DNA from 3 places in the Amycolatopsis sp. NPDC051061 genome. Region 3 is predicted to be linked to each of the others. Evidence: riboswitches for the same ligand, from Rfam matches in the RefSeq annotation. Region 3 holds a riboswitch; each other region holds the start of a gene.

Region 1 (7,789 bases), on a different contig from region 3:
TGCGGGTGATCGCGCCGGCCTGGCCACCGCGGAACTGGGCGATGGTCGAGTGCGACGTCGGGCAGGGCGACGCGGTCGTGCTGGCGACGGCCGAGCCGGGCCGGGCGGTCGTCGTGGACACCGGACCCGAGCCGGGGCCGGTGGACGAGTGCCTGCACCGGCTCTCGGTCGACCGGATCCCATTGCTGGTGCTGAGCCACCTGCACGCCGACCACATCGGTGGCCTGGCGTCGGTCTTCGACGGCCGGGCGGTCGGCGCGATCGCCGTCGGTCCGGGGCGGGCGCCGGAGTGGGCGTGGCGCCAAGTCGCCGTCGAAGCGGCGAAGCAGGGGGTGCCCCTGGTGGAGCTGAGCACGGGGGAGCGGCTGGCGTGGCCCGGCCTGTCGCTCGACGTCCTCGGCCCGCACTACGTACCGGCACGTTCGGCCGGGCAGCAGGACGGCACGACGATCAACAACAGCTCGGTGGTGCTGCGGGCGCGAACCCCGGCCGGCCGGGTGCTCCTGACCGGCGACGTCGAGCTGGCGGCCCAAGCCGACCTGCTGGCCGACGGCGACAACCTGAAGGCGGAGATGTTGAAGGTCCCACACCACGGCTCGCGCTACTCACTACCGGCGTTCCTCGCGGCGGTGGCGCCACGGGTGGCGTTGGTCAGCGTGGGCGCGGGCAACACCTACGGCCACCCCAACAAGTCCACAATGGACAGCTTGACGGCACTGGGTGCGTTGGTGACACGAACCGACGTGGACGGTGACACGGCGGTGGTCGGCGACCCGTCAGGTCCGGCGGTAGCGCGCCGGGGCGAGCCACGTGGGCCGCCGCGCCGCTGAAGCCGGGGCGGGCCGCGAAAGCCCGCCCCGGCGGTGGACGTCAGTAGCCGAGCGCCTCGTTCACGGCCTTGGCGGAAGCCGCCACGGTCGCCTTCGGGCCGATGTGGTTCTCGACCGCGTCGAGGGTCTTGAGGCCGTCGCCGGTGATGAGGAGCACCGTCTCGGCGTCGGGGTCGAGCTTGCCCGTCTCGACCAGCTTCTTCGCCGTGGCGACGGTGACCCCGCCGGCGGTCTCGGTGAAGATGCCTTCGGTGCGGGCCAGCAGCCGGATGCCTTCGACGACCTCTTCGTCGGTGACGTCCTCGATCGCGCCGCCGGTGCGGTTGACGATGTCGAGCACGTACGGGCCGTCGGCCGGGTTGCCGATCGCCAGCGATTTGGCGATCGTGTCCGGCTTCACCGGCTGGACCACGTCCTGGCCGGCGCGGAACGCGGCCGACACCGGCGAGCAGCCGGTCGCCTGCGCGCCGAACACCTTGTACGGGCTGGCGTCCACGAGACCGAGCTGGCCCAGCTCGCGGAAACCCTTGTCCACCTTGGTCAGCTGAGAACCGGAGGCGATCGGCACGACGATCTGCGGCGGGATGCGCCAGCCGAGCTGCTCGGCGACCTCGAAGGCCAGCGTCTTCGAGCCTTCCGAGTAGTACGGCCGGACGTTCACGTTCACGAACGCCCACTTCGGGTGTTCGCCGGCGAGCTCGGTGGCGAGGCGGTTGACGTCGTCGTAGTTGCCGTCGACGGCGATCAGGTCGCCGTCGTAGACCGCGGTGGTGAGGATCTTCGCGCGCTCGAGGTTCTTCGGGATCAGCACGACCGACCGCCAGCCCGCGCGGGCCGCGGCGGCGGCCGTCGCGTTGGCCAGGTTGCCGGTCGACGGACACGCGAGCACCTCGAACCCGAACTCGCGGGCCGCGGCGAGCGCGACGGCGACGACGCGGTCCTTGAACGAGTGCGTCGGGTTGCCGGTGTCGTCCTTGACCCACACGCGCTTGAGGCCAAGTTCCTTGGCCAGGCGGTCGGCGCGGATCAGCCGGGTGGCGCCGGGCTCGGTGTTCGGGATCTCTTCGACGTTGGACGGAACCGGGAGGAGCTTCTTGTAGCGCCAGATGTTCTTGGGGCCGGCCTCGATGTCTTCGCGGCGGACGCGGCCGAAGTCGTAGGCGACCTCGAGCGGCGAGAAGTCCTCGGCGGAGACGAACTCGGGGGCGAGCGGCTGCCGGTGGCCCTCTTCCTTCGACACCAGTTCGACGGCGGGACCGAGATCCGGGGTCTTGGTGGTGGAGGACGTTCCGAGGGTGGCGGTCATCGCGAGGTTCCTTCCTCATCTGCCCCGCCGAAGCGGGCCGGAATTGGCACCGTGGTCGTCAGCTACCCCGCGATCGCGGGATGACAGGCTGTACGCCGGTTGCCGGGGCTTCGTCGGGCCGTTCCCTCTGCCCCTCTGGATGAGCGTTATTCGGTTGTCGGTGCGCGCCGAACAGCGCGCCGCCTCGAGAACACCGTACGACATGGCGCTCACGCCGTGCCATGGTGGCCGTTCGACATCACCGGAGCGGGCGCATGACACCGCAAGTGAGAGGATCCGTCCGTGACCGCGCAAGCCACCGCCCCGGCCCCGCTGCTCCTGGTCCTGGGCGAGGAAGAACTGCTGATCGAGCGCGCCGTCCGCGACACGCTCACCGCGGCCCGCGCGATCGATGCGACGGCCGAGCTGACCCGGGTCCGGGTGTCGGATCTCACAGCCCCCGAGCTGGCCGAACTCGTCAGCCCGTCGCTGTTCAGCGAGGGCCGCGTGATCGTCCTGGAGTCGGCGCAGGACATCTCGCAGGAGCTGGCCGACGCGGTGGCGTCCTACCTGAAGGACCCCGCGGACGGCGTCGTGCTGGTCGTCGTGCACACCGGTGGTGGCCGCAGCAAGGCCGGCAAGACGCTCCCGGCGGCGTTGAAGAAGGCCGGCGCCGAGGTCACGGAGTGCCCGAAGATGACCAAGCCGGCCGAGCGCGAGCAGTTCGTGCGGCACGAGGTGCGCCGGGCCGGCGGCAAGATCGACCCGGCGGGGGTCGCCGCGCTGGTCGACGCCGTGGGCTCCGACCTGCGAGAACTCTCCTCGGCGGCGACGCAGCTGGTGGCGGACGCCGGCGGGAGTGTCGACGCGGAGGCGGTCCGCCGCTACCACCGCGGCCGCGCGGACGTGACCGGGTTCGCGGTCGCGGAGAAGGCGGTGAGCGGCGACCGTTCGGCGGCGCTGGAGTCGTTGCGCTGGGCGATGCAGCTGGGTGTCCCGCACGTCCTGGTGGCGGACGCGCTGGCCGACGCGGTCCGCACGATCGCCCGGGTCGCGGGCGCGGGCCGCGGCAACCCGAACCAGCTGGCCGGTGAGCTGGGCATGCCGCCGTGGAAGATCCGGAAGGCCCAGGGCCAGGTCCGCGGCTGGAACCAGGACGGCCTGGCGACGGCGATGCGGGTGGTGGCGAGGCTGAACGCCGAGGTCAAGGGCGTGGCGGCGGACCCGGGCTACGCCCTGGAGCGCGCGGTCCTCCAGGTGGCGGCCGCCAAGGGCGACCGCTGACCGCAAAAAGGTTCGCGCTGGTCAGGCCACCGCGGCCCGACGAGTGCAGATCCCCGCATCGACAGCCGAGAGCTGCTGATTCGCAGCGCCCCGCCCTCCGCCGCGCGAAGCCCGTCCCGGACATGAAAAAGCCCCGGCCGAAGCCGGGGCTTTCCCAGAAATCAACCAGCTCAGAGCGCGTTGACGCGCTTGGCCAGCGCCGACTTCTTGTTGGCGGCCTGGTTGGCGTGGAGCACGCCCTTCGAGACGGCCTTGTCCAGCTTCTGGGCGGCGTCGCGCTGCAGCTCGACGGCCTTGGCCTTGTCGCCGGCCTCGGCGGCTTCGCGGACCTTGCGGATCGCGGTCTTCACCGAGGACCGGATCGCCTGGTTGCGCAGACGCGCCTTCTCGTTCGTCGTGATGCGCTTGATCTGCGACTTGATGTTGGCCATAGGGCAACTCCTGTTTCACTCGGTGAGATTCGCCGCCGCGCTGAATTGGCCCCGCTCGAAAGAGCGGGCTTCCTCCATGACGGAATGCCGCACGGGCAGCGAGCGACAACACTAACAGCCGGGCCGCCGGTGCCCGGAGCCGGGAGTACCCTCGACGACGGTAGTGCCTAGGGTTCCGTCGCCGGTCCGCACGCCGTGCACCACACAACCAGGACCCGGCGGGTCTGGTCCGAGCGGCACCGTCGGCGGGCCCGGACGGCCGGTCGTTCATCTGACGGGGCAAAAGCCTGGAGGACCCGGTTTTCGCGCGCGCGAAAACCCGTAAGGGGTCCCATGAACGCCACCGCCCTGACCTTCGTCCTCATCGCCGCCGTCGTGCACGCCGCGTGGAACCTGGCCGCCAAGCGGATCTCCTCCGGCGGCACCCAGTTCGTCTGGCTCTACTACACCGCGTCCGCGGTCGTCCTCCTGCCGGTGACGGTCGTGCTGCTGGTCGTCGAGCCGCAACGTCCACAGTGGAGCTGGCTGGTGGCCGCGGTGGTCACGTCCGTGCTGCACATCGCCTACGGCATCGTCCTGCAGCGCGGGTACCGCGTCGGCGACCTCTCCGTCGTCTACCCCGTCGCGCGGGGCACCGGGCCGCTGCTGTCGGTGCTGGCCGCCGTCCTCGTGCTCGGCGAACGCCCCGGTTGGCTCGGTCTCGTCGGCGCGTTCCTGGTCATCGCCGGGGTGCTGGTGATCAGCACCGGGCGCGGGGGAGGCGACCGGCAAGCCGGCAGAGCCGGCATCCTCTACGGCCTCCTGACCGGCGCCGTCATCGCCGGCTACACCCTCTGGGACGCGCACTCGGTGACCGGCCTCGGCGTGCCGCCCGTCGTCTACTTCGGCCTCGGCTCGGTCCTGCAGAGCGTGCTGCTCGCGCCCGGCGCCCTGGCCGGCCGCGCCGAGGTGACGCGGATCTGGCGCGAGCAGCGGCGTGAGGTGCTGGTCGTCGCGCTGCTTTCGCCGATCGCGTACATCCTCGTGCTGTTCGCCCTCACGATGGCACCGGTCAGCCTGGTCGCGCCCGCCCGGGAGCTGAGCATCGTGCTCGGCGGCCTCGCCGCCTGGCTGGTGCTGGGCGAACGTGACGCCGTGCGACGGCTCGCCGGCTCGGTGATCGTGCTGTCCGGCATCGCCGCGATTGCGGCCGCCTGAGCGCGTCCGGTAGGGATGGTCGGATGGAAGTCCTGAAGAGCCGGCTGCTGATCCGCCCGCGCGACGCCGACGCGACGACGGCGTTCTACCGAGACACCCTCGGCCTGGCCGTGGAGCGTGAGTTCCCCGGCGGCACGGTGTTCTTCCTCGGCCACGGCTCCCTGGAGGTCTCCGGCCGGGGCGAGACGGGTTCGTCACCCGATCTGGTGCTCTGGCTGCAGGTCCGCGACCTGGCCGGCACCATGTCCGATCTGAAGGCGAAGGGCCTGGAGCCGGTGCGAGACGCCCAGCGCGAGCCCTGGGGCCTCGACGAGGCCTGGATCGCCGATCCGGACGGCACGCGGATCGTGCTGGTCGAGGTGCCCGAGGGCCACCCGATCCGCACGGACACCCGCTAGGCGGGCTTGACGGCGCGCAGCTGCGCGGCCAGCGCGGCGAAGCCGGGCGGGTCCCAGGTCCAGGTCTGCAGGTCGGCGAAGCCCGCTTCGGCGGCTTCGTCGGCCAGGACGTGCCTGCTCACGGGCAGCCACTTCTCGTGCGCGGACAGCAGCAGCCGCCCACCGGGGCGCAGCACCCGGACCAGCTCGGCGAACCCGGCCGCGCGGTCGGCCCAGAGCATGACGTTGTTGACGGTCAGCACCACGTCGACGGACCCGTCGGGCTCGCCGGTGTGCGCCGCCGATCCCTCGCGCAGCTCGGCGCGGTCGCCGCAGCGCTCGTGGCACAGCCCGAGCATCTCGGGGGAGGGGTCGACCCCGATGGTGCGCCCGGCCAGCCGGGCGGCGGCGTCCAGGCCGACGCCGGGGCCGGGGCCCACGACCAGGACGGTCTCGTCCGGTTCGATCCGGGCCAAGTCGACGACGCGCTGCTCGGTGGCGGCGTTGCCCCGCGCCATCACCCAGCCGCCGAGGCGGCCGAGCGCTCCCGAAGGGTGACCGAAGGCACGGTCGAGGACGCGGCCGAAGCCGCCTGGATCCGGCTGGGGAGGGGGTGCCGGCTGGTGCGATGTGCTCATACTTCGAGGGCACCACGGATCACCTGGGCTCGCATCGGGGATGACCCCCACCCGCACCCGGAGCGCCATGGGAGCATAGAGGTGGCCATCCCCGACTTTCCGAGGACTCATTCGAGTGACAGCGCTCAACAAGTTCGCCGACACGACCTTCACGCCTCCGGAGCTCATCCGGAACTTCTGCATCATCGCGCACATCGACCACGGCAAGTCCACCCTGGCCGACCGCATGCTGCAGCTCACCGGCGTCGTGGAAGAGCGGGCCATGCGCGCGCAGTACCTCGACCGGATGGACATCGAGCGCGAGCGCGGGATCACCATCAAGGCCCAGAACGTCCGGCTGCCCTGGCAGGTCGACGGCCAGGACCACGTCCTGCACATGATCGACACCCCCGGCCACGTCGACTTCACCTACGAGGTCTCCCGGGCGCTGGAGGCGTGCGAAGGCGCCGTCCTGCTGGTCGACGCCGCGCAGGGGATCGAGGCCCAGACGCTGGCCAACCTCTACCTCGCGCTGGAGAACAACCTCCAGATCATCCCGGTGCTCAACAAGATCGACCTGCCCTCGGCCGACCCCGACAAGTACGCGGGTGAGCTGGCCCACATCATCGGCTGCGAGCCCGACGACGTCCTGCGGGTCTCGGCCAAGACCGGCATGGGCGTCGGTGCGCTGCTCGACGAGGTCGTGAAGTCGGTCCCGGCGCCGCAGGGCGACGCCGACGCGCCGGCGCGGGCGATGATCTTCGACTCGGTCTACGACACCTACCGCGGCGTCGTCACCTACATCCGCGTCGTCGACGGCAAGATCACCCCGCGCGAGCGCATCAAGATGATGTCCACCGGCGCCACCCACGAGCTCCTGGAAGTCGGCATCATCTCGCCGGAACCCAAGGCCAGCAAGGGACTCGGCGTCGGCGAGGTCGGCTACCTGATCACCGGGGTGAAGGACGTCCGGCAGTCCAAGGTCGGCGACACCGTGACGTCCGAGCGCCACGGCGCCAAGGAAGCGCTGGCGGGCTACCGGGAACCGAAGCCGATGGTCTACTCCGGACTGTATCCGGTGGACGGCTCCGACTACCCCGAGCTGCGCGAGGCGCTGGACAAGCTCCAGCTCAACGACGCCGCGCTCGACTACGAGCCGGAGACGTCGGTGGCGCTCGGCTTCGGCTTCCGCTGCGGCTTCCTCGGCCTGCTGCACCTGGAGATCACGCGTGATCGGCTCGAGCGCGAGTTCGGCCTCGACCTGATTTCGACGGCGCCCAACGTGGTTTACGACGTGGTGCTGGACGACGGCAAGGAAATCCACGTCACCAACCCGTCGGACTGGCCGACGGGGAGCAAGATCGACAAGGTGCTGGAGCCGCTCAGCAAGGTCAGCATCCTGGCGCCGTCGGAGTTCATCGGCACGATCATGGAGCTGTGCCAGAACAAGCGCGGCCAGCTGCTCGGCATGGACTACCTGTCCGAAGACCGGGTCGAGCTGCGGTACAACCTGCCGCTGGGCGAAATCATCTTCGACTTCTTCGACACACTGAAGTCGCGTACGCGTGGTTACGCGTCGCTGGACTACGAAGAGGCCGGCACGCAGGCGGCAGACCTCGTCAAGGTGGACATCCTGTTGCAGGGCGAGGGCGTGGACGCGTTCTCCGCGATCGTGCACAAGGACGACGCCTACACCTACGGCAACCGCATGGTGAACCGGCTTCGCGAGCTGATCCCGCGGCAGAACTTCGAAGTGCCCATCCAGGCG
Region 2 (7,789 bases), on a different contig from region 3:
GCGGCGCGAACGACACCGCGAGCGTCGCCTCGGCCATGCCGTAGGCCGGGAAAACGCATTCCGCCGGCATCTTGAACCGGGCGCCGGCGTCCACAAAGGTCTGAACGGCGGTCTCGTCGATGGGCTCGGCGCCGTTCAGGGCGATCCGCAGCTTCGAGAGGTCGTAGGCGTCGTCCTCGTCGACGCGCGCCATCCGGCGCCCGACGATCGCGTACGCGAAGTTCGGCGCCGCCGTCGTCGTGCCGTGGTACTTGGTGATCAGCTCGGGCCAGATCAACGGCCCCGTGAGGAACTCGACCGGCGTGATCTTGACGAGCTCGACGCCGAAGGTCATCGGCACGGTCAGGAAGCCGACCATGCCCATGTCGTGGAACGTCGGCAGCCAGGACACCATCACGTCGGTGTCGAAGTCGAACTCCGCGCGGTCGACCATGGCCTTGACGTTGGAGTACAGGTTCCCGTAGGTGATCCGCACGGCCTTGGGGTCGGCGGTCGAGCCGCTGGTGAGCTGCAGGAGCGCGGTTTCGCCCTCGTCGGTGGTGACGACGTCGTCCAGGGGCTCGGCGCCGATGAGGTCGCTGATCAGCTTGAAGCCGATGCCCTTCTCCTCCAGCACCGGGGCGAGCTGGTCGAAGGGCTCGCCCAGCAGCACGAGGTCCGAGCCGATCATGCCGAGCACGCGCACGGTGTCCTCGGCCCACTCGGCGAGGTCGGTGCGCGGAGTGGGCTGGTGCAGCATCGTCACGCTGCCGCCGGCCAGCCAGACGGCCTGCACGGTCGGCGCGATGAGCACCGGCGCCGCGGCCAGCACCCCGACCGCCGTGCCCCGCTCGAACCCGCCGGCGACCAGCCCGCCGGCGACCCGCCGGGCTTCTTCGTGCACCTCGGCCCAGGTCCGCCGGACCGGCTCCTTGGGCTCCCCGGTGACCATGCCACGCTGCTGACCTCGCCCCGCCGCGGTGGCGACGAGCGTGTCCACGAACCTGCTCATGAGTCAGACATTACTGGCAGCCGTGTCACTCCAGCAGTTCGGACGTCTCCAGCCAGCGGCCCTCGACGTCCTCGATCTCGCCCTGGACGCCCTTCAGCTCCGCGTTGAGCTCCATCAGCTTCGCCGGGTCCGTCGCCGCCTCCAGCAACGCCGCGTGGAGCTTCTCCTCCTTGGCGTGCAACTGGTCCAGCTTGCGCTCCAGGCGGCCGAGGTCCTTCTGCGCCGCGCGCAGGTCCGCCGCCGACTTCTTCGCCTCCGCCTTCGCGGCCGTGGGAGCTGACGCGGCCGCCGGTTCCTTCGCCAGGGCCCGGCGGTTCAGGTACTCCTCGATGCCGCCCGGCAGGTGGGTGATCCGGCCGTCGCCGAAGAGGGCGACGATCGTGTCGCAGACGCGTTCGACCAGGTAGCGGTCGTGCGAAACCACGACCATCGTGCCCGGCCAGCCGTCGAGGAGGTCCTCCAGCTGCTGGAGCGTGTCGATGTCCAGGTCGTTCGTGGGCTCGTCGAGCAGCAGCACGTTCGGCTCGGCCATCAGCAGCCGGCACAGCTGCAGCCGGCGCCGCTCGCCGCCGGAGAGGTCGCCGACCGGCGTCCACTGGCGGGCCTGCGGGAAGCCGAGCTTCTCGCCCAGCTGCGACGCCGTCATCTCCTGCTTGCCGAACACCACGCGCCCGGCCACCTGCTCGATCGCCTGCAGCACGCGCAGGTCGGCGGGCAGGTCGTCGAGCTCCTGGCGCAGGTGCGCGAGCGCGACCGTCTTGCCCTCGACCCGGCGCCCGGTCGACCCTTCGACGTCGCCGCCGAGCAGCTTCAGCAGCGAGGTCTTGCCCGAGCCGTTGATCCCGACCAGGCCGATCCGGTCGCCCGGCCCGACCCGCCAGGTGACGTGGTCGAGCAGCGTCCGGTCGCCGACCGTGTACGTCGTGTCTTCCAGCTCCAGCACGGTCTTGCCCAGCCGCCGCTTCGCGAACGCCATCAGCTCGACGGAGTCGCGCAGCGGCGGCACGTCCGCGATCAGCGCTTCGGCCGCGTCGATGCGGTAGCGCGGCTTGGACGAACGCGCCTGCGGGCCGCGGCGCAGCCACGCCAGCTCCTTGCGGGCCAGGTTCTGCCGCTTCTCCTCGGCCGTCGCCGCCAGCCGCGCCCGCTCGGCGCGCGCGAAGATCCAGTCCGCGTAACCGCCTTCGTAACTCTCGACGCGGCCGTTGGCCACCTCCCAGGTCACGCTCGCGACCGTGTCGAGGAACCACCGGTCGTGCGTGACGACCACGACCGCGATCCGGCGGGTCAGCAGGTGGTCGGCGAGCCACTGGACACCTTCGACGTCCAGGTGGTTGGTCGGCTCGTCGAGCACGACGAGGTCGAGCTCACCGGTCAGCGCGGCCGCCAGCGAAACCCGGCGCCGCTCGCCACCGGAGAGGTTCGCGGTCGGCGTCTCGAGCCCGATCGCCGTGATACCCAAGCCGTCCACAATGGACCGTACGCGGGCGTCGGCGGCCCATTCGTGCTCGGCGCCGTAGCGTTCGAGCACGACCTCGCCGACGCTGCTGCCGTCCGGCAGCTCCGTCCGCTGGGTGACGACGGCCATCCGCAGGCCGCCGACGTGGCTCACCCGCCCGGAATCCGGCTCGGCGAGTCCGGAAAGGACTTCCAGGAGGGTGGTCTTGCCACCCCCGTTGAGGCCGACGACGCCGATGCGCTGCCCGGCCGCGACGCCGAGCGACACACCGTCCAGGAGCGGGCGAATCCCGTAGGACTTGCTCACCGCCTCCAGGTTGACCAAGTTGGCCATGCCCTCAGCCGATCCTTTCCGAGAAGTAGAAATCCACAATGGACGATCAGGTGTGCACCCGCGGCGAGGCCGGACGCGGCGCGTCGTCGCCGCCGACCACGCGGGCGCCGGGGACCGGGCCGTGCGCCACCCGGACCGTGCGGCACACCCCCGCGCCCGACAGCTCGGCGGCGACCTCGACCGCCGACTGCGCGTCCTCGCAGAGGAACGCGCAGGTCGGGCCGGAGCCGGAGACCGTGCCGGCGAGCGCGCCCGCGTTGACGCCGGCCCGCAGCGTCCGGCGCAGCCCGGGCCGCAGCGAAACCGCCGCCGCCTGGAGGTCGTTGCCCAGCAGCAGCGCCAGCTGACGCGGGTCGCCCGAGGCCAGCGCCTCGACGACCGGGGTGTGCGAGCCGATCCGCGGCGGGTTGCCGTCGACGCGCAGGCGGTCCAGCTCCTTGAACACCTTCGGCGTCGACAGCCCTTCGGAGTCGAAGGCCAGCACCCAGTGGAAGGTGTGCCGCGACAGCACCGGGACGAGCTGCTCGCCCCGCCCGGTACCCAGCGCGGTGCCGCCGTAGAGCGCGAACGGGACGTCGCTGCCCAGCCCGGCGGCGATCCCGGCGAGCTCGTCGCGCGTGACGTCGAGGTTCCAGAGGCCGGCCAGCCCGACCAGGGTCGCCGCCGCGTCGGCGCTGCCGCCGGCCATGCCGCCCGCGACCGGGATGCCCTTGCGCAGCACCACCCGGACGTTCGGCTCTTCGGTGCGGCCGACGTGCGCGGACAGCGCTTCGACCGCGCGCCAGGCCAGGTTGGTGCCGTCGGCGGGCACCGAGCCTTCGCCCTCGCCGTAGATCTCCAGGCCCGGCTCCTCGGAGACCGCGACGGTCACCTCGTCGGTCAGCGACAGGGCCTGGAACACGGTCACCAGCTCGTGGTAACCGTCTTCGCGCAGGTCGTCGACCGACAGGTGCAAGTTGACCTTGGCCGGGACCCGGACGGTGACTGGGGGCGGAACTACGGCGAGCACCCGACCAGCCTACGTGCCCGCGGAAACGCCCCAATGTGGCCTTGGTTGCTCCATCCATGCCCCCCGCCACCACCCTCAACGGAGGCGCTTCGCGCCGCAGTGCTGATTCAACGCACCCAAGGCGGCCTTGGTTGCGTTCAACGCACCCAAGGTGGCCTTCGGTGCGTTCAACGCACCCAAGGCCACCTTGGGGCGCTCGGGTCAGGCTGCCGCGACGCCCTGGGGGCCGCGAGCGGTGTACGTCACGTGGCCGCCGCGCTCGGCGACCCACGCCAGCGCCGCGTCGGCCCGCTCGCCGCGGACGCCGAGGCGGAAGCGGCCGACCGGCGTGTCGCCGATCCGGGTCAGGCCGCCGCCGATGGTGGCGAACTCGACGTCGAAGCGGCCCGCGGCCTCGGGCAGCAGCGCGCCGACCGAAGCGAAGCCGACCAGCACGACGTCGGCCGAGCGGTCGTAGCGCGACACCTGCGCGCGGGTCGTCTCGATGGCCGGCAGCAGCGCCTGCGCGGTGCGGCTCGCCGGGTTCGAGATCAGGTCGAGGACGGTGCCGCGCTCGATGACCGTGCCGCCTTCGAGCACCGCGACGTCGTCGCAGACCCGGCGGACGACACTGGCGTCCGGCGTCGTGACCACGACGGTGGTGCCCAGCTCGGAGCGGGCGCGGTCGAGCACGGTGAGCACCGCGCCGGCCTCCTCCGGGTCGATGCCGGCGGTCGGGTCGTCGGCCAGGAGCACCGCCGGTGCCGCGGCCAAGGCCTTCGCGACCGCGACGCGGCGGAGCTGACCCTCGGTCAGCTCGCCGGGACGCTGCGTCGCACGCTGCGTCAGACCGACGAGGTCGAGCAGCGAGCCGACCCGGCTGCGGCGCTGCGGGCCGTCGATGCCGAGCTGCTCGAGCGGGGAGGCGATGTTGCCGGCGATCGTGCGCTCGGCGATCAGCTCCGGCTTCGTCGAGACGACGCCCAGCTGACGGCGGATCTCGCGCAGCCGGCGGCCGTCGAGCGTGCCGGTGTTGAGGCCGTCGAGGCGGACGACGCCGCGGTCGGGCCGCTCCTGCAGCGCGATGCAGCGGGCGAGGACAGACTTGCCGGACCCGGCGGGGCCGACCACGCCGAACAGCGAGCCGGCCTGGACCTCGACGCTCACGTCATGCAGGGCGACGACCGAATTTCCGTTGGTGGCAAAGGTTTTGGACAGGTTTTCGACGGTGATCACGAAGGCTCCAGAAAACGGGGTGCGCGCAGGGCGCGGCACCCGGCCGCAAGCGAAGTCCGTCCGTTGTGGACGGTGCGTGAAGAAGAGGTGGACCGGTTACGACAAGCTCAGTTGGAGCGTCGACATGCGGTCACGGAGCGGCGGCCTTCGTCGACGACGCGACGCTTGGTCAGGAGCAGGGGGCGAGCTACCCTCTTCATCGGAAACGGCCTCCATCGGTCCTGGCGGTAGCACCTGCCCCGTGGGGGGTGGTTGCTGCGACTTCGGCGAGCCAGGTCTCTCAGTCGCTCGGGATGGACGCTTCCGAGTAAAGCCGATCGCGAGGAGCGAAAGCAAGCTTGTCGGCCCAGATCACACGAGTGGAGGTGTCCGAATCGCGGGATCGCCCGGCAAGAGGCGTATTTTCACCAGACCGCGTTGACTTCTGTGACATTCCGGGGCTTCGCCCCGGGCCGGGGGCTCCGCCACCCGGAACCCCCGGAAAGCCGCTTCCACTGTGGACCTGCTAACGGGCAGCGGCCAACCGGGCGAAGTCCTGCACGCCGAGCTGCTCACCCCGGGTCTTCGGGTCGATCCCGGCGGCCGTGAGCAGCTCGCCGGCCCGCTCGGCCGAGCCCGCCCAGCCCGCGAGCGCGGCGCGGAGCGTCTTCCTGCGCTGTGAGAAGGCGGCGTCCACGAGGCCGAAGAGCCGATCGCGGTCGTCCGACGCCGGAGCGTCACCGCGTTCGAAAGCGACGAGCGCGGAGTCGACGTTCGGCACCGGCCAGAACACCGAGCGCGGCACGGCGGCGACCTTGCGCGCCGGGCCGTACCAGGCGAGCTTGACGCTCGGCACGCCGTAGATCCGGCTGCCGGGGCCGGCCGCCATCCGGTCGGCGACCTCCGTCTGGACCATGACGAGGCCGCTCCCGAGGGACGGCACCTCGGCGAGCAGGTGCAGCACGACCGGGACGGCGACGTTGTAGGGCAGGTTCGCGACGAGCGCGGTCGGCTGAGGCAGTTGGTCGTCCGTGATCCGCAGCGCGTCGGCCGTGACGACCTGGAGTCGATCGGAGACCTCGGGCGCCCGGTCGGCGACGGTCTTGGGCAGCCGTTCGGCGAGCTTGGGATCGATCTCGACGGCGACGACCCGCGCGCCGGTGGCGAGCAGCCCGAGGGTGAGCGACCCGAGCCCGGGCCCGACCTCGAGGACGACGTCGTCCGGGCCGACGTGCGCGAGCTCGACGATCCGGCGGACGGTGTTGGGATCGTGCACGAAGTTCTGGCCGAGCTTCTTCGTCGGCCGCACGTCCAGCTCGGCCGCCAGCCCGCGGATCTCGGCAGGTCCCAACAGTTCAACCACCGGTGGAGCTTACCGATGGGGCAGCACGCACACGCGAAACGGCCCCCGCCCAGACAGGACGGGGGCCGTTACGCGGAAGATCAAGCCTTCTTGCCGCAGACCGGCCAGGCGCCGTAGCCGCCGCGGGCGTCGCGGACCTTCTCCGCGATCGCGATCTGCTGCTCACGGGAGGCCTGGTTCGGCAGCGCGGCGTACTGGTCGCCGCCGTAGGCGTTCCAGGTCTGCTTGTCGAACTGGAGGCCGCCGTAGTAGCCGTTGCCGGTGTTGGTGGCCCAGTTGCCGCCCGACTCGCACTTCGCGATGCGGTCCCACGCGGAGCCGTCGCCGATGGCCGGCGTCGGGGCCTGCTTCGTGCCGACGTGGATGATCTTCGGCTTCGGCTGGGTGATGACCTGCTCGGAGACACTCTCCCGCGAGACCTCTTTGCCGTTCTTCTGCGTGACCTTGTAGGTCACCATCTTCTCGCCGGGCGTGCCGGGGTCTTCGACCGAGGTCTTGCCCTTGGCGAGGTCCGGGTCGTCGACGCGCTGCTCGGGCGGGTCGATGGACTCCTTCTGGACGACCGTCGAGACGCCGGTGCGGCTGATGTGCACCTCGGCGCCGTCGGTCAGCTTGACGTCCAGGCCGCCCTCGGCCTGGTCCTCCGGGCCCAGGGTGAGCTTGTACTCGCCCAGGAACTCCTTCGTCGTGACCGCGGTCGTGGTGACCTTCTTCGGCGCGTTGGCACCGTCGTAGAGCGTGAGATTCTTGAGGGTCTTGATCTCGACGGTGGCGCCCTGCAGGGGCAGCTCGCCGTCCTTCGGCATCGACATCCACGTGCCGGGCTTGTCCACGCCGGCCATGCCGAGCTGGCCCAGCGCGTCGCCGAGGTGGGTCGCGCGAACCCAGGAGGTGTGCTCCGAGCCGTCGACGATCATCTTCAGCTGGCGGCCGCGCTCGAGCTTGATGACACCGCCGTCGCCGACCTCCGCCTGCGGGGACGGGGAGAGCGAGTCGTGCGCGCCGACGGAGAGGCCCGCGTCCTCCAGCACTTCGCCGACGGTGTCGCCGAACGAGTGCACGGTGGTCTGCTGGCCGTCGACGTCGACGGTGATGCTCTTGTTCATCGCCAGCGCGGCCGCGCCGCCGCCGGCGACGCTGATCATGACGCTGAGGACGGCACCCTTGAGGAAACGGCGCTTCCAGACCTTCGAGGTCTGGCGCATGCTCTCATCCAGGGCGGCCCGCTTGGCCTGCGGCGAAGCGGTGCGGTCCGCCTCGATCTCGTCCGGGATGACGATCGGCGGCAGGTACGTCGTCTCGGCGTTGATGAGCCGGATCAGCTCGTCGACGTCGACGTCGATCGACGCCATCATCGCGTCGGCGTCGGGGCCGAGCGCGGCGAGGATGTCCTGCTGGGTGATGTTCGGGTCGTCGGAGAAGTCGAGCTGGCCGTAGGCG
Region 3 (7,789 bases):
CCGGCGGCGGCCTCGCCGTCCAGCGCGTCGACACGAGCGGCAAGAGCGTGGAGACGTTGTTCGGGAAGGCCGCCGGCGAGGCGAAGACGCTGACGTCGAGCCTGAGCCTGGCCGCGCAGAACTCCGCGCAGGCCGCGGTGAACAGCTACCCGGGGTCGGCGATGATGGTCGCCCTCGACACCGGCTCGGGAGACATCCTGGCCGTCGCGCAGAACGCGGCCGCGGGGAACACCCCGAAGGCGCTTCACGGGCTTTACGAGCCGGGTTCGTCGTTCAAGATCGCGACGTCGGTCGCCGCGGTCCAGCAGAGCGGCCTGAACGCGGGCTCGCCGGTCGACTGCCCCGGCGTCGCGACGATCGGGACGCGGACGGTGAAGAACGAGGGCTTCGAGCTCGGGGCGACGAACCTGCAGACGGCGTTCGCGCGGTCCTGCAACACGACGTTCGGGCAGCTCGCGCTGGACCTGCCGGCCAACGGGCTGCAGAAGGCGGCCGACGAGCTGGGCCTCAACGCCGACTACGAGATCCCGGGGATCGACACCGAGCTGGGCAAGGTCGAGCCCGCGGCGAGCAAGGACGAGCAGGTCGAGGACGGGTTCGGCCAGGGCCGGATCCAGGCGAGCTGCCTCGGCGGCGCGATGATGGCGGCCACGGTCGCGGCCGGCAAGGCGATCACGCCGCGGCTGTGGCACGACCTCGAGACGACGGTCGTCAAGGGCTACTCGCCGCCGCCGGCGCCGGTGCTCGGCGAGGTCCGGAAGATGATGCGCGCGGTGGTGACCAGCGGAACGGGTCGCGGTGCCGCGGGAGCCGGCGCGGTGTTCGGCAAAACGGGCACGGCCCAGTTCGGCGACGGCTCGGACGCCACCGGCTGGTTCGTCGGGTACCGCGGGACCGTCGCGTTCGCGGTGCTCCTGGAGGACTCGAACGACTCGGGCCCGGCGGTCACCCTGGCCGCGAAGTTCCTGAAGGCCCTCTGACCCCGTACCCGTCGGGGTGCGAAGCTTCGGTCGTGGGCGAAGGGTGGCCGCCGTACCGTGGTCGCATGGAGACGATCGCTCTCGCCGAGGTCGCCGCGGTGCTCGCGGACCCGAGCCGGGCCACCATGTGCCTCGTCCTGCTCGACGGGCGGGCCTGGACCGTCGGCGAGCTGGCCAAGGCGGCCGGGATCGCGCTCTCCACGGCCAGCGAGCACGTCACCCGGCTGGTCGACGCCGGGTTCGTCGCCCGGGTCAAGCAGGGCCGGGCCAGCTACGTCCGGATCGCCGACCCGCGCGTCGCCGAGCTGATCGAGCACCTGGCCCAGCACGCCGAGCACCGGCCGGTGACCGGGCTGAAGTCGTCGCTGCGGGTGAAGCGGCTCGGGTTCGCGCGGACCTGTTACGACCACCTCGCCGGCGTGCTCGGCGTCGCCGTCCGCGACGGCATGCTCGCCACCGGCCTCCTCGACACCGCCGACGGGCTGACGCTGACCGGCCGCGGCCGCGAGGTGCTGACCGGGCTCGGCGTGCCGGTCGCCGCCGGGCGGCGGCCGCTGCTGCGCGACTGTCTGGATTGGACGGAGCGCCGCGACCACCTCGCCGGCGCGCTGCCCGCGGCGCTGCTCGACCGCGCGGTCGAGGCCGGCTGGGTCGCCCGCGACGGCCACCGCGCGGTGAAGGTGCTTCCGTCGGCGACGAAGCCGTTCGCGGCGCTGGGTGTCGACGTGGCCGCGCTCGATGGGCCTTAACACACCGAGCGGCCGGCTCGGGCCGACGGTACACGAATGAGTTAACCCGGCCGCTTCACTATTCTGAGTGCCCACGGCACCCGGAGGGAGGCGGCATGGACCAGCTTCCCGTGCTGCTCGGCGTCGGCGGCGTCGTGCTGCTCGCCTCCGTGCTCGCCGTGCGCGTCTCCATCCGGCTCGGCCTGCCTTCGCTGCTGCTCTACCTCGCGATCGGTGTGCTGCTGGGGGAAGCCGGCTTCGGCATCCGGTTCGACAACCCCGAGCTGACCCAGTCACTCGGCCTCGCCGCGCTCGTCATGATCCTCGCCGAAGGCGGCCTGACGACGCGCTGGTCGGCGGTGAAACCCGCGCTGGGCATCGGGATCGCACTGTCCACTGTGGCCGTTGTGGTGAGCATCGCGGTGACCGGCGCCGCGTTGCACTGGCTGCTGGGCCTCGACTGGCGGTTCGCCCTGCTGTGGGGCGCGGTACTCGCTTCGACCGACGCGGCGGCGGTGTTCTCGGTGCTGCGCTCGGCCGGGATCGGCCAACGGCTCACCGGAGCGCTGGAACTCGAGTCGGGCATCAACGACGCGCCGGCGTACATCGCCGTCGTGGTGCTGGCCGAAGGCGCCACTGTGGACTGGACGCTGCCGCTGCTGGTGGTCTACGAACTGGGGGCGGGCCTGGCTATCGGGCTCGCTTTCGGCTGGCTCGGCGGCATCGCGCTGCGCCGGGCCGCGCTGCCGGCGACCGGCCTCTACCCGCTCGCCACGGTCGCGGTCTGCGTCGTGGCGTACTCGTCCGGGCAGCTGGCGCACGCGTCCGGGCTGCTCGCCACCTACGTCGCGGCGCTGGTGCTCGGCAACTCGCGGTTGCCGCACCGCTCGGACACGCTGTCGTTCGCCGAGGGGCTCGGCTGGCTGGCGCAGATCGGGCTGTTCGTGCTGCTCGGCCTGTTCGCCTCGCCGAGCCGGGTACTCGAGGCGCTGGTGCCGGGCCTGGTCGCGGGCGCCGTCGTGCTGCTGCTGGCCCGGCCGATCTCGGTCGTGCTGGCGATGCTGCCCTTCAAGCTGCCGTGGCGGGAACAGGCGTTCCTGTCGTGGGCCGGGTTGCGCGGCGCGGTGCCGATCGTGCTCGCGATGATCCCGCTCTCGGAAGGGCTCCCGGGTGCGCAACGGCTGGTCGACGCGGTGTTCGTGCTGGTCATCGTGTTGACGCTGGTGCAGGGTGCGACCCTCGGGCCGCTCGGGCGCCGGCTCGGGCTGGCCGAGAAGTCCGAGGCGCACGAGATCGAGGTCGACTCCGCGCCGCTGGACGAGCTGGGCGCCGAGCTGCTGCAGGTCCGCATCCAGCCGGGGTCGAAGCTGCACGGCGTGTACCTGTCCGAGCTGCGGCTGCCGATCGGCGCGACGGTCAGCCTGGTCGTGCGCGACGGCGCGGGCTTCACGCCGCAGAAGACCAGCCGGCTGCAGGAGCACGACCAGCTGCTGGTCGTCACGACGAGCGGGGTCCGCGACGCCGTCGAGCGCCGGCTCCGCGCGGTGGACCGGGCCGGCCGCCTGGCCCGCTGGAAGGGCGAGTCGGGCCGCTAGCCCGTTCGTGGTCACGACCGATCGCACGTCTCGTGTCGACCCGCCAATCACGCGAGATGCCCCCTCAATCACGCGTGATGCCTCCCCGATCACGCGCGCTGCCCGGCCCGGGCCGCTTCCGCGCGAAGCTCTGAGGCCTTCACGGTGTGTGAGCGGCGTCTCAGAATGTGAGGCGGGGGTTGGCCGCCGGCCGCGTTCTCGGTTACCTTCTGGCTCAGGTCATGAGTGCCAGCGCGAAGCCCCGGCTTGCTGGCCGGCAACCCTCCTACCGCGGTGGGGTGCCCCGGGTGAAGACCGGGCCAGTCGCGCCGTGCGACGGGCAAGCGCGGGCCCCTCGCCGGGGTCCCCCGGATCGCCGAGGAGGCACCGATGACTCTCGCCATCGACCGCACCAGCACGACCACCTTCACTGAAGCCGTTGTCGCGCAAGGCATCCCGGCCGTCGCCGGAGCGTCGCTGCGAGTCCCGCTCGTCACCGGCGAAACCATCGGTTACGCCAACCTCGACCACGCCGCGAGCGCCCCGTGCCTCGACGCCGTCCGCGCCAAGGTCGACGAGTTCCTGCCCTGGTACGCCAGCGTCCACCGCGGCGCCGGCTTCGCGTCGCAGGTTTCGACGCGCCTCTACGAGCGCACCCGCGACGTCCTGCGCCGCTTCGTCGACGCCCGCCGCACCGACACCGTCGTCTTCACCCGCAACACCACCGACTCCTTCAACCTGCTCGCCCGCAGCCTGCCCCGGCACACCACGGTGATCGTGTTCGACACCGAGCACCACGCCGCGCTGCTGCCGTGGCCGGGGCCGAACGTCCGGCGGATCCCGACCCCGCGCACCCGCCTCGCGGCAGTGTCCGCTGTGGACGAAGCGCTCGCGGATGCCCCGCAGGGACCGCGGTTGGTCGTCGTGACCGGAGCGTCCAATGTGACCGGTGAGCTCCTGCCGGTGGCGGAGATCGCCGCCGTGGCGCGCAAGCACGGCGCCCGCATCGCGCTCGACGCCGCCCAGCTGGCCCCGCACCGCCGGATCTCGATCAAGGAGCTGGACGTCGACTACGTCGCCCTGTCCGGCCACAAGCTGTACGCGCCCTTCGGTGCGGGCGCGCTGATCGGCCGCGCCGACTGGCTGCGCGCCGCCCGGCCCTACCTCGCCGGCGGCGGCGCGACCAAGCTCGTCACCGAGGACGCGGTCGTCTGGAACACCGGGCCCGAGCGCCACGAAGCCGGCTCGCCCAACACCGTCGGCGTGTACGCGCTCGGCGTCGCCTGCGAGACGCTCAGCGAGAACTGGGCCGCGATCGAAAACCACGAGCAGGCCCTGCTCACCCGGCTGCGCAAGGGGCTCGAAGGCATCCCGGGCTGCGCCGAGCTGCGGCTGTTCGACGCGCCGGTCGACCGCGTCGGCACGGTCAGCTTCGTCGTCGACGGCTTCGACCCGGGCTGGCTGGCGGCCGTGCTGTCCGCCGAGTACGGCATCGGAGTGCGCGACGGCGCCTTCTGCGCCCACATCGCGGCCAAGCGGCTCATCGGCGTGACCGGCGGCGACGGGCGGCAGGCGGTCCGCGTCAGCCTCGGCCTGGGCAGCACCGAAGAGCACGTCGACCGCGTCGTGCTGGCACTGCGCCAGATCGTCGCGCGCGGCGCCCGCTGGGAGTACGCGAAGGTGGATGGCCGCTGGGCCCCGGCCGGCGACCCGCGGGAGCTGCCGCCGTTCTGCTGAGCGCCGCTATCCTGCCCGGATGGGGAGTTCACGGCGATCTTGGTTCCCGCTGGCCGCGCTGGGGTTCGCCCAGCTCGTGATGGTGGCGGTCGCGCTGATCCCGGATGAGGGCAGCGGCCGGTTCGTGGGCCTCCAGGCGCTGCCGATGACTCGCGAGAACCAGCTGGTGGTGGGCACCCGCTACTCCGACGGAGGCGCCTACGCCACCGGCCTGAGCGCCACCGCGGCCGACGTCGTGCCGTCGGCGAGGCTCAGCTGGCTGGTGGGCCTCGCCTGCGTGGTGCTCGCCGTGGCGGGCTGGTACTGGCTGGGCCTGCGCCGCGCCGAGACGCCGCCGCGGCCCGTCCGGTTCGTGCTCGGCACCCTGGGTGCGCTCATCGCCGTCCCGCTGCTCGACCTGGTCGGCGCGCTCGAGCTGCGGCTGCCCGGGGACGTGCGGGGCGCGCTGCTGGCGGCGCTCGGCCTCTTGGTGCTCGCCGCCTACGAGCGCAGCCGGTTCGTGCTGGCCGTCACCGGCGTCTTCCTCCTGGTCACCGTGGTGTTCCTGACGCCACCGGCCGGAGCGCTCGTGTCGGCGGGCGTCCTGTTCGGGGCCGCGTTCGCGGTGCTCCTGCGCGGGCCGGTCACCGCCGCCGACACGCCCTGACCAGGGCCGTGGAGAATGGAGGGGTGAGCACCGACCCCAGCCATTCCGAACCCGACACCGCCGCGGCCGCCGAGGCGACGCCCGAGACCGTGCAGGAGTCGCCGGAAGCCCCGGCGAAGCCGCTGCCGAAGCGCCGCGTGGGCTGGGTGTTCGCCGTCGCGGTCGTGTTCTGGGCGATCGACCTGGTGACGAAGAACCTGGTCGCCGCGAACCTTGAGGGCAAGGAGCCGCTGCGGATCCTCGGCGGGCTGATCTACCTGCAGGTGATCCGCAACCCGGGCGCCGCGTTCTCGATGGCGACCGGCATGACGTGGGTGCTCGCGCTGGTCGCGCTGGCCGTCGTCATCGCGATCATCTGGCTCTCCCGGCGGCTGCGCTCGATCGGCTGGGCCATCGGCCTCGGCCTGGTGCTCGCCGGCGCTCTCGGCAACCTGACCGACCGCATCTTCCGCGCACCCGGCGGGCTGCAGGGTCACGTCGTCGACTTCATCTCGGCGTTCGCCCCGAACGGCAAGGGCTTCGCGATCTTCAACATCGCCGACTCGGCGATCTGCGTCGGCGGTGCGCTGATCGTGCTGCTGTCCCTGCTGGGCAAGGACTACGACGGCACGTCGACCAAGGACAAGAAGAAGGCCGAAGCGCAGGAGGAGCAGGCGTGAGCTCACGGATGCTCCCGGTGCCCGACGGACTCGACGGGATGCGGGTCGACGCCGGCCTCGCCAAGCTGCTCGGCCTCTCGCGGACCGTCGTCGCGGAGCTGGCCGAATCCGGGGACGTGCTGCTCGACGGCCGTCCCGCCGGGAAATCCGACCGGCTTTCCGGCGGCGGCCTCCTGGAGATCACCCTGCCGGAGCCGGCGAACCCGGTGGAGATCGTCGCCGAACCGGTCGAGGGCATGAAGATCCTCCACGACGACGACGACATCGTCGTGATCTCCAAGCCGGTCGGCGTCGCGGTGCACCCGAGCCCGGGCTGGACCGGCCCGACGGTGGTCGGCGGCCTCGCCGCGGCCGGCCTGCGCATCGCGACGTCGGGCGCGGCCGAGCGCCAGGGCGTCGTGCACCGGCTCGACGCGGGCACAACCGGCGTGATGGTGGTGGCCAAGAGCGAGCACGCGTACACGGTGCTGAAGCGCGCGTTCAAGGAACGCACGGTCGACAAGGGCTACCACGCGATCGTCCAGGGCCACCCCGACCCGACGCGCGGCACGATCGACGCCCCGATCGACCGCCACCCGCGCCACGACTACAAGTTCGCGGTGGTCCAGGGCGGCCGCCCGAGCGTGACGCACTACGAGGTCGTCGAGGCGTTCCGCGCGGCGTCGCTCACGCACATCAAGCTGGAAACCGGGCGGACGCACCAGATCCGCGTCCACTTCTCGGCGCTGCGCCACCCGTGCGTCGGCGACCTGACCTACGGCGCGGACCCGGTCCTGGCCCGCCACCTCGGCCTGAACCGCCAGTGGCTGCACGCGAAGACGCTGGCGTTCGCCCACCCGGCGGACGGCCGCCGGGTCGAGTTCGAGTCCGAGTACCCGGACGACTTGGCGAAGGCCCTGGAAATCCTGCGCGACGAGAGCTACTAGTCCTCGATCGACCAGGTCACCGTGCGCTCGTCCGGTTCCGGCCGCGGGCTCCAGCGCACCGACACCACCCGCGTCGCGTCCGGGAGGACGTACACCGTGTGGCCGCCCAGGGTTTCGCCGGGCTGGACGCCGATCTTGTGCGGGGGCCGCGACGTCAGCGACACCGGGGCCTTGCCGATCGGGGTGCCGTCGGCGGCGAGCAGCTCGAGGTAGTTGTCCGGCAGCGACGCGAACGGGATTGCCCCGCGGTTGGTGATCTCGGTGTGCACGACCACCGCGCGTTCGCCCTCTTCCAGGCGGTAGCCCGCCGCGCTGAACAGGTAGTCCGCCGGGTCCTGCACCTCCAGCAGCTGCACCGACAGCTGCTCGCCCTCCAGGCCCTGGGTTTCCATGACCTCGCGGATCCGGCCCCGCTTGCCGCCCGACGGCGCCGCGGGGCGGGCGGGCTCGTCGCCGCGGGCCCAGGACGCCGTCTGCGGCAGGCCCCACGTGCTCACCACCGGGTCCGGCGGCGGGGCGAACTGCTGGGGCGGACGTTG

Evidence for each region. A riboswitch is a leader RNA that binds a small molecule or an ion and turns the genes downstream of it on or off. The one in region 3 is predicted to bind S-adenosylmethionine.
Region 1: it holds a riboswitch for S-adenosylmethionine, as region 3 does, so the genes downstream of both, thrC (threonine synthase) here and AB0N03_RS38605 (aminotransferase class V-fold PLP-dependent enzyme) in region 3, are expected to answer to the same signal.
Region 2: it holds a riboswitch for S-adenosylmethionine, as region 3 does, so the genes downstream of both, AB0N03_RS45745 (ATP-binding cassette domain-containing protein) here and AB0N03_RS38605 (aminotransferase class V-fold PLP-dependent enzyme) in region 3, are expected to answer to the same signal.

Annotation. Positions count from the first base shown of each region.
Region 1 covers NZ_JBFBBZ010000004.1:103,380-111,168, reverse strand. The annotation lists gene AB0N03_RS07030 (ComEC/Rec2 family competence protein) at 1-830, shown strand, start outside; gene thrC (threonine synthase) at 871-2,136, opposite strand; SAM riboswitch class I at 2,149-2,282, opposite strand; gene holA (DNA polymerase III subunit delta) at 2,419-3,399, shown strand; gene rpsT (30S ribosomal protein S20) at 3,570-3,830, opposite strand; gene AB0N03_RS07010 (DMT family transporter) at 4,164-5,027, shown strand; gene AB0N03_RS07005 (VOC family protein) at 5,051-5,425, shown strand; gene AB0N03_RS07000 (class I SAM-dependent methyltransferase) at 5,422-6,042, opposite strand; gene lepA (translation elongation factor 4) at 6,158-7,789, shown strand, end outside.
Region 2 covers NZ_JBFBBZ010000062.1:35,181-42,969, forward strand. The annotation lists gene AB0N03_RS45730 (fatty acyl-AMP ligase) at 1-991, opposite strand, end outside; gene AB0N03_RS45735 (ABC-F family ATP-binding cassette domain-containing protein) at 1,017-2,783, opposite strand; gene AB0N03_RS45740 (4-(cytidine 5'-diphospho)-2-C-methyl-D-erythritol kinase) at 2,830-3,792, opposite strand; gene AB0N03_RS45745 (ATP-binding cassette domain-containing protein) at 3,994-5,007, opposite strand; SAM riboswitch class I at 5,217-5,307, opposite strand; gene rsmA (16S rRNA (adenine(1518)-N(6)/adenine(1519)-N(6))-dimethyltransferase RsmA) at 5,513-6,349, opposite strand; gene AB0N03_RS45755 (transglycosylase family protein) at 6,430-7,789, opposite strand, start outside.
Region 3 covers NZ_JBFBBZ010000039.1:77,600-85,388, forward strand. The annotation lists gene AB0N03_RS38590 (penicillin-binding transpeptidase domain-containing protein) at 1-980, shown strand, start outside; gene AB0N03_RS38595 (metalloregulator ArsR/SmtB family transcription factor) at 1,046-1,729, shown strand; gene AB0N03_RS38600 (potassium/proton antiporter) at 1,825-3,303, shown strand; SAM riboswitch class IV at 3,521-3,635, shown strand; gene AB0N03_RS38605 (aminotransferase class V-fold PLP-dependent enzyme) at 3,673-5,019, shown strand; gene AB0N03_RS38610 (hypothetical protein) at 5,039-5,665, shown strand; gene lspA (signal peptidase II) at 5,689-6,324, shown strand; gene AB0N03_RS38620 (RluA family pseudouridine synthase) at 6,321-7,250, shown strand; gene AB0N03_RS38625 (AsnC family protein) at 7,247-7,789, opposite strand, start outside.